3 regions of the Bacillus sp. MC1252 genome follow, and region 2 is predicted to be linked to each of the others. Evidence: a T-box and tRNA genes for the amino acid it is inferred to sense, from the RefSeq annotation. Region 2 holds a T-box; the other regions hold tRNA genes.
The links. The T-box of region 2 lies ahead of alaS (alanine--tRNA ligase). A T-box ahead of a tRNA ligase gene usually reads a tRNA of that ligase, here a tRNA-Ala.

Region 1: it encodes a tRNA-Ala, which carries the amino acid that the T-box ahead of alaS (alanine--tRNA ligase) is inferred to sense. The anticodon was not compared.
Region 3: it encodes a tRNA-Ala, which carries the amino acid that the T-box ahead of alaS (alanine--tRNA ligase) is inferred to sense. The anticodon was not compared.

The regions. Positions count from the first base shown of each region.
Region 1 is NZ_CM166369.1:9,454-12,735, reverse strand. It holds rRNA gene ACYH0L_RS00055 (23S ribosomal RNA) at 1-1,324, opposite strand, end outside; tRNA gene ACYH0L_RS00050 (tRNA-Ala) at 1,423-1,498, opposite strand; tRNA gene ACYH0L_RS00045 (tRNA-Ile) at 1,512-1,588, opposite strand; rRNA gene ACYH0L_RS00040 (16S ribosomal RNA) at 1,684-3,232, opposite strand.
Region 2 is NZ_CM166369.1:2,388,665-2,391,946, forward strand. It holds gene alaS (alanine--tRNA ligase) at 1-2,042, opposite strand, end outside; T-box leader at 2,123-2,331, opposite strand; gene ACYH0L_RS12315 (AI-2E family transporter) at 2,375-3,282, opposite strand, start outside.
Region 3 is NZ_CM166369.1:33,054-36,335, reverse strand. It holds rRNA gene ACYH0L_RS00180 (23S ribosomal RNA) at 1-1,747, opposite strand, end outside; tRNA gene ACYH0L_RS00175 (tRNA-Ala) at 1,846-1,921, opposite strand; tRNA gene ACYH0L_RS00170 (tRNA-Ile) at 1,935-2,011, opposite strand; rRNA gene ACYH0L_RS00165 (16S ribosomal RNA) at 2,107-3,282, opposite strand, start outside.

The sequences.
Region 1 (3,282 bases), 1.3 Mb from region 2:
TCACCCGTCTTTCGCTACTCATACCGGCATTCTCACTTCTAAGCGCTCCACCAGTCCTTCCGGTCTGGCTTCACAGCCCTTAGAACGCTCTCCTACCACTGTTCGTAAGAACAGTCCGCAGCTTCGGTGATACGTTTAGCCCCGGTACATTTTCGGCGCAGAGTCACTCGACCAGTGAGCTATTACGCACTCTTTAAATGGTGGCTGCTTCTAAGCCAACATCCTGGTTGTCTAAGCAACTCCACATCCTTTTCCACTTAACGTATACTTTGGGACCTTAGCTGGCGGTCTGGGCTGTTTCCCTTTCGACTACGGATCTTATCACTCGCAGTCTGACTCCCAAGGATAAGTCATCGGCATTCGGAGTTTGACTGAATTCGGTAACCCGGTAGGGGCCCCTAGTCCAATCAGTGCTCTACCTCCGAGACTCTTACCTTGAGGCTAGCCCTAAAGCTATTTCGGAGAGAACCAGCTATCTCCAGGTTCGATTGGCATTTCACCCCTACCCACACCTCATCCCCGCACTTTTCAACGTGCGTGGGTTCGGGCCTCCATTCAGTGTTACCTGAACTTCACCCTGGACATGGGTAGATCACCTGGTTTCGGGTCTACGACCACGTACTCATGCGCCCTATTCAGACTCGCTTTCGCTGCGGCTCCGCATCTTCTGCTTAACCTTGCACGGGATCGTAACTCGCCGGTTCATTCTACAAAAGGCACGCCATCACCCGTTAACGGGCTCTGACTACTTGTAGGCACACGGTTTCAGGATCTATTTCACTCCCCTTCCGGGGTGCTTTTCACCTTTCCCTCACGGTACTGGTTCACTATCGGTCACTAGGGAGTATTTAGCCTTGGGAGATGGTCCTCCCGGATTCCGACGGAATTTCACGTGTTCCGCCGTACTCAGGATCCACTCTGGAGGGAATGACATTTCAGTTACAGGGCTGTTACCTTCTCTGGCGGGCCTTTCCAGACCTCTTCGCTTATATCATTCCTTTGTAACTCCGTATAGAGTGTCCTACAACCCCAAGAGGCAAGCCTCTTGGTTTGGGCTGTTCCCGTTTCGCTCGCCGCTACTTAGGGAATCGCATTTGCTTTCTCTTCCTCCGGGTACTTAGATGTTTCAGTTCCCCGGGTATGCCTTCTCATACTCTATGTATTCAAGTATGGATACTACTCCATTACGAGCAGTGGGTTTCCCCATTCGGAAATCTCCGGATCAAAGCTTGCTTACAGCTCCCCGAAGCATATCGGTGTTCGTCCCGTCCTTCATCGGCTCCTAGTGCCAAGGCATCCACCGTGCGCCCTTTCTAACTTAACCATTTCTTACTTTAGAAAGAATCACTATGTGTGATGAACTTTGCATTGCATTCAATGTGAATGTATTACTTATTGTTATCTAGTTTTCAAAGAACACGTTGGTGGAGCCTAGCGGGATCGAACCGCTGACCTCCTGCGTGCAAGGCAGGCGCTCTCCCAGCTGAGCTAAGGCCCCGATTTATAGAAGATGGTGGGCCTGAGTGGACTCGAACCACCGACCTCACGCTTATCAGGCGTGCGCTCTAACCAGCTGAGCTACAGGCCCATCTTTCATATCGAAGATATGATGTTGTAGGATCTTTTCCAAGTTCCTTCAAAACTAAACAAGACGAAAACGCACGCTGCTCCATATATCCTTAGAAAGGAGGTGATCCAGCCGCACCTTCCGATACGGCTACCTTGTTACGACTTCACCCCAATCATCTGCCCCACCTTCGGCGGCTGGCTCCATAAAGGTTACCTCACCGACTTCGGGTGTTGCAAACTCTCGTGGTGTGACGGGCGGTGTGTACAAGGCCCGGGAACGTATTCACCGCGGCATGCTGATCCGCGATTACTAGCGATTCCAGCTTCACGCAGTCGAGTTGCAGACTGCGATCCGAACTGAGAACAGATTTATGGGATTCGCTAAACCTTGCGGTCTCGCAGCCCTTTGTTCTGTCCATTGTAGCACGTGTGTAGCCCAGGTCATAAGGGGCATGATGATTTGACGTCATCCCCACCTTCCTCCGGTTTGTCACCGGCAGTCACCTTAGAGTGCCCAACTAAATGCTGGCAACTAAGATCAAGGGTTGCGCTCGTTGCGGGACTTAACCCAACATCTCACGACACGAGCTGACGACAACCATGCACCACCTGTCACTCTGTCCCCGAAGGGAAAGCCCTATCTCTAGGGTTGTCAGAGGATGTCAAGACCTGGTAAGGTTCTTCGCGTTGCTTCGAATTAAACCACATGCTCCACCGCTTGTGCGGGCCCCCGTCAATTCCTTTGAGTTTCAGTCTTGCGACCGTACTCCCCAGGCGGAGTGCTTAATGCGTTAGCTGCAGCACTAAGGGGCGGAAACCCCCTAACACTTAGCACTCATCGTTTACGGCGTGGACTACCAGGGTATCTAATCCTGTTCGCTCCCCACGCTTTCGCTCCTCAGCGTCAGTTACAGACCAGAGAGTCGCCTTCGCCACTGGTGTTCCTCCACATCTCTACGCATTTCACCGCTACACGTGGAATTCCACTCTCCTCTTCTGCACTCAAGTTTCCCAGTTTCCAATGACCCTCCCCGGTTGAGCCGGGGGCTTTCACATCAGACTTAAGAAACCGCCTGCGAGCCCTTTACGCCCAATAATTCCGGACAACGCTTGCCACCTACGTATTACCGCGGCTGCTGGCACGTAGTTAGCCGTGGCTTTCTGGTTAGGTACCGTCAAGGTGCGAGCAGTTACTCTCGCACTTGTTCTTCCCTAACAACAGAGCTTTACGATCCGAAAACCTTCATCACTCACGCGGCGTTGCTCCGTCAGACTTTCGTCCATTGCGGAAGATTCCCTACTGCTGCCTCCCGTAGGAGTCTGGGCCGTGTCTCAGTCCCAGTGTGGCCGATCACCCTCTCAGGTCGGCTACGCATCGTTGCCTTGGTGAGCCATTACCCCACCAACTAGCTAATGCGCCGCGGGTCCATCTGTAAGTGACAGCCGAAACCGTCTTTCATCCTTGAACCATGCGGTTCAAGGAACTATCCGGTATTAGCTCCGGTTTCCCGGAGTTATCCCAGTCTTACAGGCAGGTTACCCACGTGTTACTCACCCGTCCGCCGCTAACATCCGGGAGCAAGCTCCCTTCTGTCCGCTCGACTTGCATGTATTAGGCACGCCGCCAGCGTTCGTCCTGAGCCAGGATCAAACTCTCCGAAAAAGAACAAAACCGAAGTTTCGTTTTTCGTCAGTTTGACTGACTACCTATGA
Region 2 (3,282 bases):
AAACCGATTTCCGCAGTATTTTGAACGTGACAGCCGCCGCATAGCTCGATGCTGTAATCGCCTACCTGGACAACGCGGACAATATCGCCATATTTCTCACCAAACAGCGCCATTGCGCCCATTTCTTTTGCTTCAGCGATCGGTTTTAGGTCAATCGCAACAGAAATGCCTTCCCAAATCTTTTCGTTGACGATTTTTTCAATCTGTGACAATTCTTCTTTTGTCACTTGTCCAAAATGAGAGAAATCAAAGCGAAGTCTGTTTTCGTTCACCAGCGAGCCTGCTTGGTTGACGTGGCTGCCTAATACATCTTTTAGCGCCTGATGCAAGAGATGCGTCGCTGTATGGTTTTTCACAATGCCTTTTCGCAGAGCTGATTCCACTTCAGCAGTCACTTCAAGTCCTTTTTGAGCCGTACCGCTTACGACCACTCCTTCATGGACATGCTGACCATTTGGCGCCTTTTTCACATCTTTGATTTCAATGATGGCTTCTGCGCTTTTTAATGTCCCTTTATCGGCTACTTGTCCACCACTTTCAGCATAGAAAGGTGTTTCATCTAATAAGATTTGCACCGTTTCTCCTTCATGTGCTTCCGCGACAATTTCACCATTTTGAAGCAATTCGACAATGCGGGATGCCGCAGTTAAATTTTCGTATCCAACGAAGGTACTCTCTACTTTAATATCACCTAGAGCCCCGCCTTGAACCTGCATACTGCCGACATCCTGTCTCGCATTTCTTGCACGTTCACGCTGCTTCTCCATCTCCGTCTGGAAGCCTTCTCGATCGACTGTCATGTTCTCGTCTTCTGCATATTCTTCTGTCAGCTCGACAGGGAATCCGTACGTGTCATACAGCTTAAATACATCTTCGCCTGAAATCTGTGAGCTGCCATTGTCTCTTTCTTTTTTGATCACTTCTGACAAAATGGCTAGCCCTTCATTCAGTGTTTCATGGAAACGTTCTTCCTCGTTTTTGATTACTTTCGCAATAAATTCTTCTTTTGCTTGTACATCTGGATAGAAATCCTTCATAATCTCAGCAACAACTGGCACTAGATCATACATAAATGGACGGTGAATATGGATCGTTTTTGCATAACGCACGGCACGGCGCAGCAAACGTCTTAACACATATCCGCGGCCTTCATTGGAAGGAAGCGCTCCGTCACTTACGGCAAAGGCAACAGTCCGGATGTGGTCAGCAATAACTTTAAATGCTGTATCCTTTTCCTTCGTCTCCCCATAGCTTTCTCCAGAGATGGTTTCTACAGCACGAATAATCGGCATGAATAGATCTGTATCAAAGTTCGTCGGTACGTTTTGAATGACAGATACCATTCGTTCAAGACCCATCCCTGTATCAATGTTTTTCTTCGGCAGTGGTGTGTATGTACCATCTGGATTATGGTTGAATTCAGAGAACACAAGATTCCATACTTCTAGATAACGCTCATTTTCCCCGCCTGGATATAATTCTGGATCGTTCAAGTCGTGACCATATGCTTCGCCGCGGTCATAGAAAATTTCTGTATTCGGCCCACTCGGCCCCTCGCCAATATCCCAGAAGTTGCCTTCAAGGCGAATAATACGTTCTTCAGGTACACCAATTTTATCTCTCCAAAGAATATACGCTTCTTCGTCCTCTGGATGTACAGTGACAGATAACAGATTCGGATCAAAGCCAATCCACTCGTCACTCGTTAAGAATTCCCAAGCCCAATCAATGGCCTCTTCTTTAAAATAGTCACCAATAGAAAAGTTGCCAAGCATTTCAAAGAACGTATGATGTCGGGCTGTTTTCCCAACATTCTCGATATCATTCGTACGAATAGATTTTTGCGCGTTACAAATACGCGGATTGTCAGGAACCACGCGGCCATCAAAGTATTTTTTTAATGTCGCAACCCCGCTGTTAATCCATAAAAGTGTTGGATCATCGTGCGGTACGAGGGACGCACTCGGTTCTACAGCATGTCCTTTTTCTTTAAAAAAGTCTAAAAACATTTGACGTACTTGAGCAGAAGTTAAAGTTTTCATTTAAAAATCCTCCCTTTTCATTTCATCAATCTCCACACAAACGAAAAACATCCCGCCCTATGCAAGCATAAAACTACTTACACAGGGACGAGATGTTCTCGCGGTACCACCCTGATTATAGACATATTCGTCTATCACCTTCACATCCGATAACGCCGGAAGAGAGCGGCAGTGTTTATCTGCACTCAGGACTAGCTTCCGTTAAAGGTCTGATAAGGCTTTTCTCAGCAAAATAAAGCCTCTCTCTGCAACAGCTTTTTAACGTACTCGGGTCCATCATTGAATTCAATATGTATGAATCGAAATTATTATAGACAACTCGGCTCGTCTTGTCAATGAACGCTTCGTCTCATCAGGATATATTGCACAATCATGACCCTGATAATAGCGGCAGTTGGTACGGCTAAAATCATCCCAATTAAACCAAACAACTCTCCTCCTGCGAGCAAAACAAGCATAATAACGACAGGATGCATATGGAGACTTCTCCCAACGATGATCGGACTGAGTATATTACTTTCCAAAAATTGCAAAACAGCCACTGTGATCAGCACAATCATCACCGACTTCACCGAAATGGTAAAAGCAATAAAGACAGCAGGAATCGCCCCAATAATCGGACCAAAGTACGGAATCACATTCGTTGCCCCAATCAGCATGCCAAGGACAAGCGGATACGGAATATGAAACAGCCAGAGAACAATGGCTGCTGCCCCCCCAATTAAAGAACAGACAAGCAATTGTCCTCTAATATAATTACCAAGCGAGTCGTCCACCGCTTTCACAAAAGCGTGGCCTCTCTTTCGGAATCTCGATGGCGTTAAATACCATGCAGCCCGCTTCATTGTATTCATATCTTTCACCATATAAAAGACAAGAAAAGGAATAAGCGCTGCGACTAATGCGTAATCCAATAATACTTTACAGCTAAGAATCATCCGCTCTGCCCCATTTGCTGCATATGTTTCCGATTGAACAATCAAACGATCCAGCCGATCGTGAAGCCCGTCAGGCCAATGGCTTGTATGACGATGAATATGAGATAAAGCGCCATTATAGGTTTCGGCAAGCACAGGGATTTGTTCTGACAGCTCATTTAACTGCGTAATCATGACAGGCGCCCCTTTGTAAACCGCAAAACCAATCCCGCCAAAAAACAGCACATAAATCAATAAGAGACTGACTGTTCTAGGCCAGCCTTGCCCGTGCAGTCTTTCGATAATAGGATAAAGCAGATAAG
Region 3 (3,282 bases), 1.3 Mb from region 2:
TCTCCCGAAGTTACGGGGTCATTTTGCCGAGTTCCTTAACGAGAGTTCTCTCGATCACCTTAGGATTCTCTCCTCGCCTACCTGTGTCGGTTTGCGGTACGGGCACCTCTCACCTCGCTAGAGGCTTTTCTTGGCAGTGTGGAATCAGGAACTTCGCTACTAAATTTCGCTCGCCATCACAGCTCAGCCTTTACGGGAAACGGATTTGCCTATTTCCCAGCCTAACTGCTTGGACGCGGATATCCAATACCGCGCTTACCCTATCCTCCTGCGTCCCCCCATTGCTCAAATGGTGAGGAGGTGGTACAGGAATATCAACCTGTTGTCCATCGCCTACGCCTTTCGGCCTCGGCTTAGGTCCCGACTAACCCTGAGCGGACGAGCCTTCCTCAGGAAACCTTAGGCATTCGGTGGACGGGATTCTCACCCGTCTTTCGCTACTCATACCGGCATTCTCACTTCTAAGCGCTCCACCAGTCCTTCCGGTCTGGCTTCACAGCCCTTAGAACGCTCTCCTACCACTGTTCGTAAGAACAGTCCGCAGCTTCGGTGATACGTTTAGCCCCGGTACATTTTCGGCGCAGAGTCACTCGACCAGTGAGCTATTACGCACTCTTTAAATGGTGGCTGCTTCTAAGCCAACATCCTGGTTGTCTAAGCAACTCCACATCCTTTTCCACTTAACGTATACTTTGGGACCTTAGCTGGCGGTCTGGGCTGTTTCCCTTTCGACTACGGATCTTATCACTCGCAGTCTGACTCCCAAGGATAAGTCATCGGCATTCGGAGTTTGACTGAATTCGGTAACCCGGTAGGGGCCCCTAGTCCAATCAGTGCTCTACCTCCGAGACTCTTACCTTGAGGCTAGCCCTAAAGCTATTTCGGAGAGAACCAGCTATCTCCAGGTTCGATTGGCATTTCACCCCTACCCACACCTCATCCCCGCACTTTTCAACGTGCGTGGGTTCGGGCCTCCATTCAGTGTTACCTGAACTTCACCCTGGACATGGGTAGATCACCTGGTTTCGGGTCTACGACCACGTACTCATGCGCCCTATTCAGACTCGCTTTCGCTGCGGCTCCGCATCTTCTGCTTAACCTTGCACGGGATCGTAACTCGCCGGTTCATTCTACAAAAGGCACGCCATCACCCGTTAACGGGCTCTGACTACTTGTAGGCACACGGTTTCAGGATCTATTTCACTCCCCTTCCGGGGTGCTTTTCACCTTTCCCTCACGGTACTGGTTCACTATCGGTCACTAGGGAGTATTTAGCCTTGGGAGATGGTCCTCCCGGATTCCGACGGAATTTCACGTGTTCCGCCGTACTCAGGATCCACTCTGGAGGGAATGACATTTCAGTTACAGGGCTGTTACCTTCTCTGGCGGGCCTTTCCAGACCTCTTCGCTTATATCATTCCTTTGTAACTCCGTATAGAGTGTCCTACAACCCCAAGAGGCAAGCCTCTTGGTTTGGGCTGTTCCCGTTTCGCTCGCCGCTACTTAGGGAATCGCATTTGCTTTCTCTTCCTCCGGGTACTTAGATGTTTCAGTTCCCCGGGTATGCCTTCTCATACTCTATGTATTCAAGTATGGATACTACTCCATTACGAGCAGTGGGTTTCCCCATTCGGAAATCTCCGGATCAAAGCTTGCTTACAGCTCCCCGAAGCATATCGGTGTTCGTCCCGTCCTTCATCGGCTCCTAGTGCCAAGGCATCCACCGTGCGCCCTTTCTAACTTAACCATTTCTTACTTTAGAAAGAATCACTATGTGTGATGAACTTTGCATTGCATTCAATGTGAATGTATTACTTATTGTTATCTAGTTTTCAAAGAACACGTTGGTGGAGCCTAGCGGGATCGAACCGCTGACCTCCTGCGTGCAAGGCAGGCGCTCTCCCAGCTGAGCTAAGGCCCCGATTTATAGAAGATGGTGGGCCTGAGTGGACTCGAACCACCGACCTCACGCTTATCAGGCGTGCGCTCTAACCAGCTGAGCTACAGGCCCATCTTTCATATCGAAGATATGATGTTGTAGGATCTTTTCCAAGTTCCTTCAAAACTAAACAAGACGAAAACGCACGCTGCTCCATATATCCTTAGAAAGGAGGTGATCCAGCCGCACCTTCCGATACGGCTACCTTGTTACGACTTCACCCCAATCATCTGCCCCACCTTCGGCGGCTGGCTCCATAAAGGTTACCTCACCGACTTCGGGTGTTGCAAACTCTCGTGGTGTGACGGGCGGTGTGTACAAGGCCCGGGAACGTATTCACCGCGGCATGCTGATCCGCGATTACTAGCGATTCCAGCTTCACGCAGTCGAGTTGCAGACTGCGATCCGAACTGAGAACAGATTTATGGGATTCGCTAAACCTTGCGGTCTCGCAGCCCTTTGTTCTGTCCATTGTAGCACGTGTGTAGCCCAGGTCATAAGGGGCATGATGATTTGACGTCATCCCCACCTTCCTCCGGTTTGTCACCGGCAGTCACCTTAGAGTGCCCAACTAAATGCTGGCAACTAAGATCAAGGGTTGCGCTCGTTGCGGGACTTAACCCAACATCTCACGACACGAGCTGACGACAACCATGCACCACCTGTCACTCTGTCCCCGAAGGGAAAGCCCTATCTCTAGGGTTGTCAGAGGATGTCAAGACCTGGTAAGGTTCTTCGCGTTGCTTCGAATTAAACCACATGCTCCACCGCTTGTGCGGGCCCCCGTCAATTCCTTTGAGTTTCAGTCTTGCGACCGTACTCCCCAGGCGGAGTGCTTAATGCGTTAGCTGCAGCACTAAGGGGCGGAAACCCCCTAACACTTAGCACTCATCGTTTACGGCGTGGACTACCAGGGTATCTAATCCTGTTCGCTCCCCACGCTTTCGCTCCTCAGCGTCAGTTACAGACCAGAGAGTCGCCTTCGCCACTGGTGTTCCTCCACATCTCTACGCATTTCACCGCTACACGTGGAATTCCACTCTCCTCTTCTGCACTCAAGTTTCCCAGTTTCCAATGACCCTCCCCGGTTGAGCCGGGGGCTTTCACATCAGACTTAAGAAACCGCCTGCGAGCCCTTTACGCCCAATAATTCCGGACAACGCTTGCCACCTACGTATTACCGCGGCTGCTGGCACGTAGTTAGCCGTGGCTTTCTGGTTAGGTACCGTCAAGGTGCGAGCAGTTACTCTCGCACTTGTTCTTCCCTAACAACAGAGCTTTACGATCCGAAAACCTTCATCACTCACGCGGCGTTGCTCCGTCAGACTTTCGTCCATTGCGGA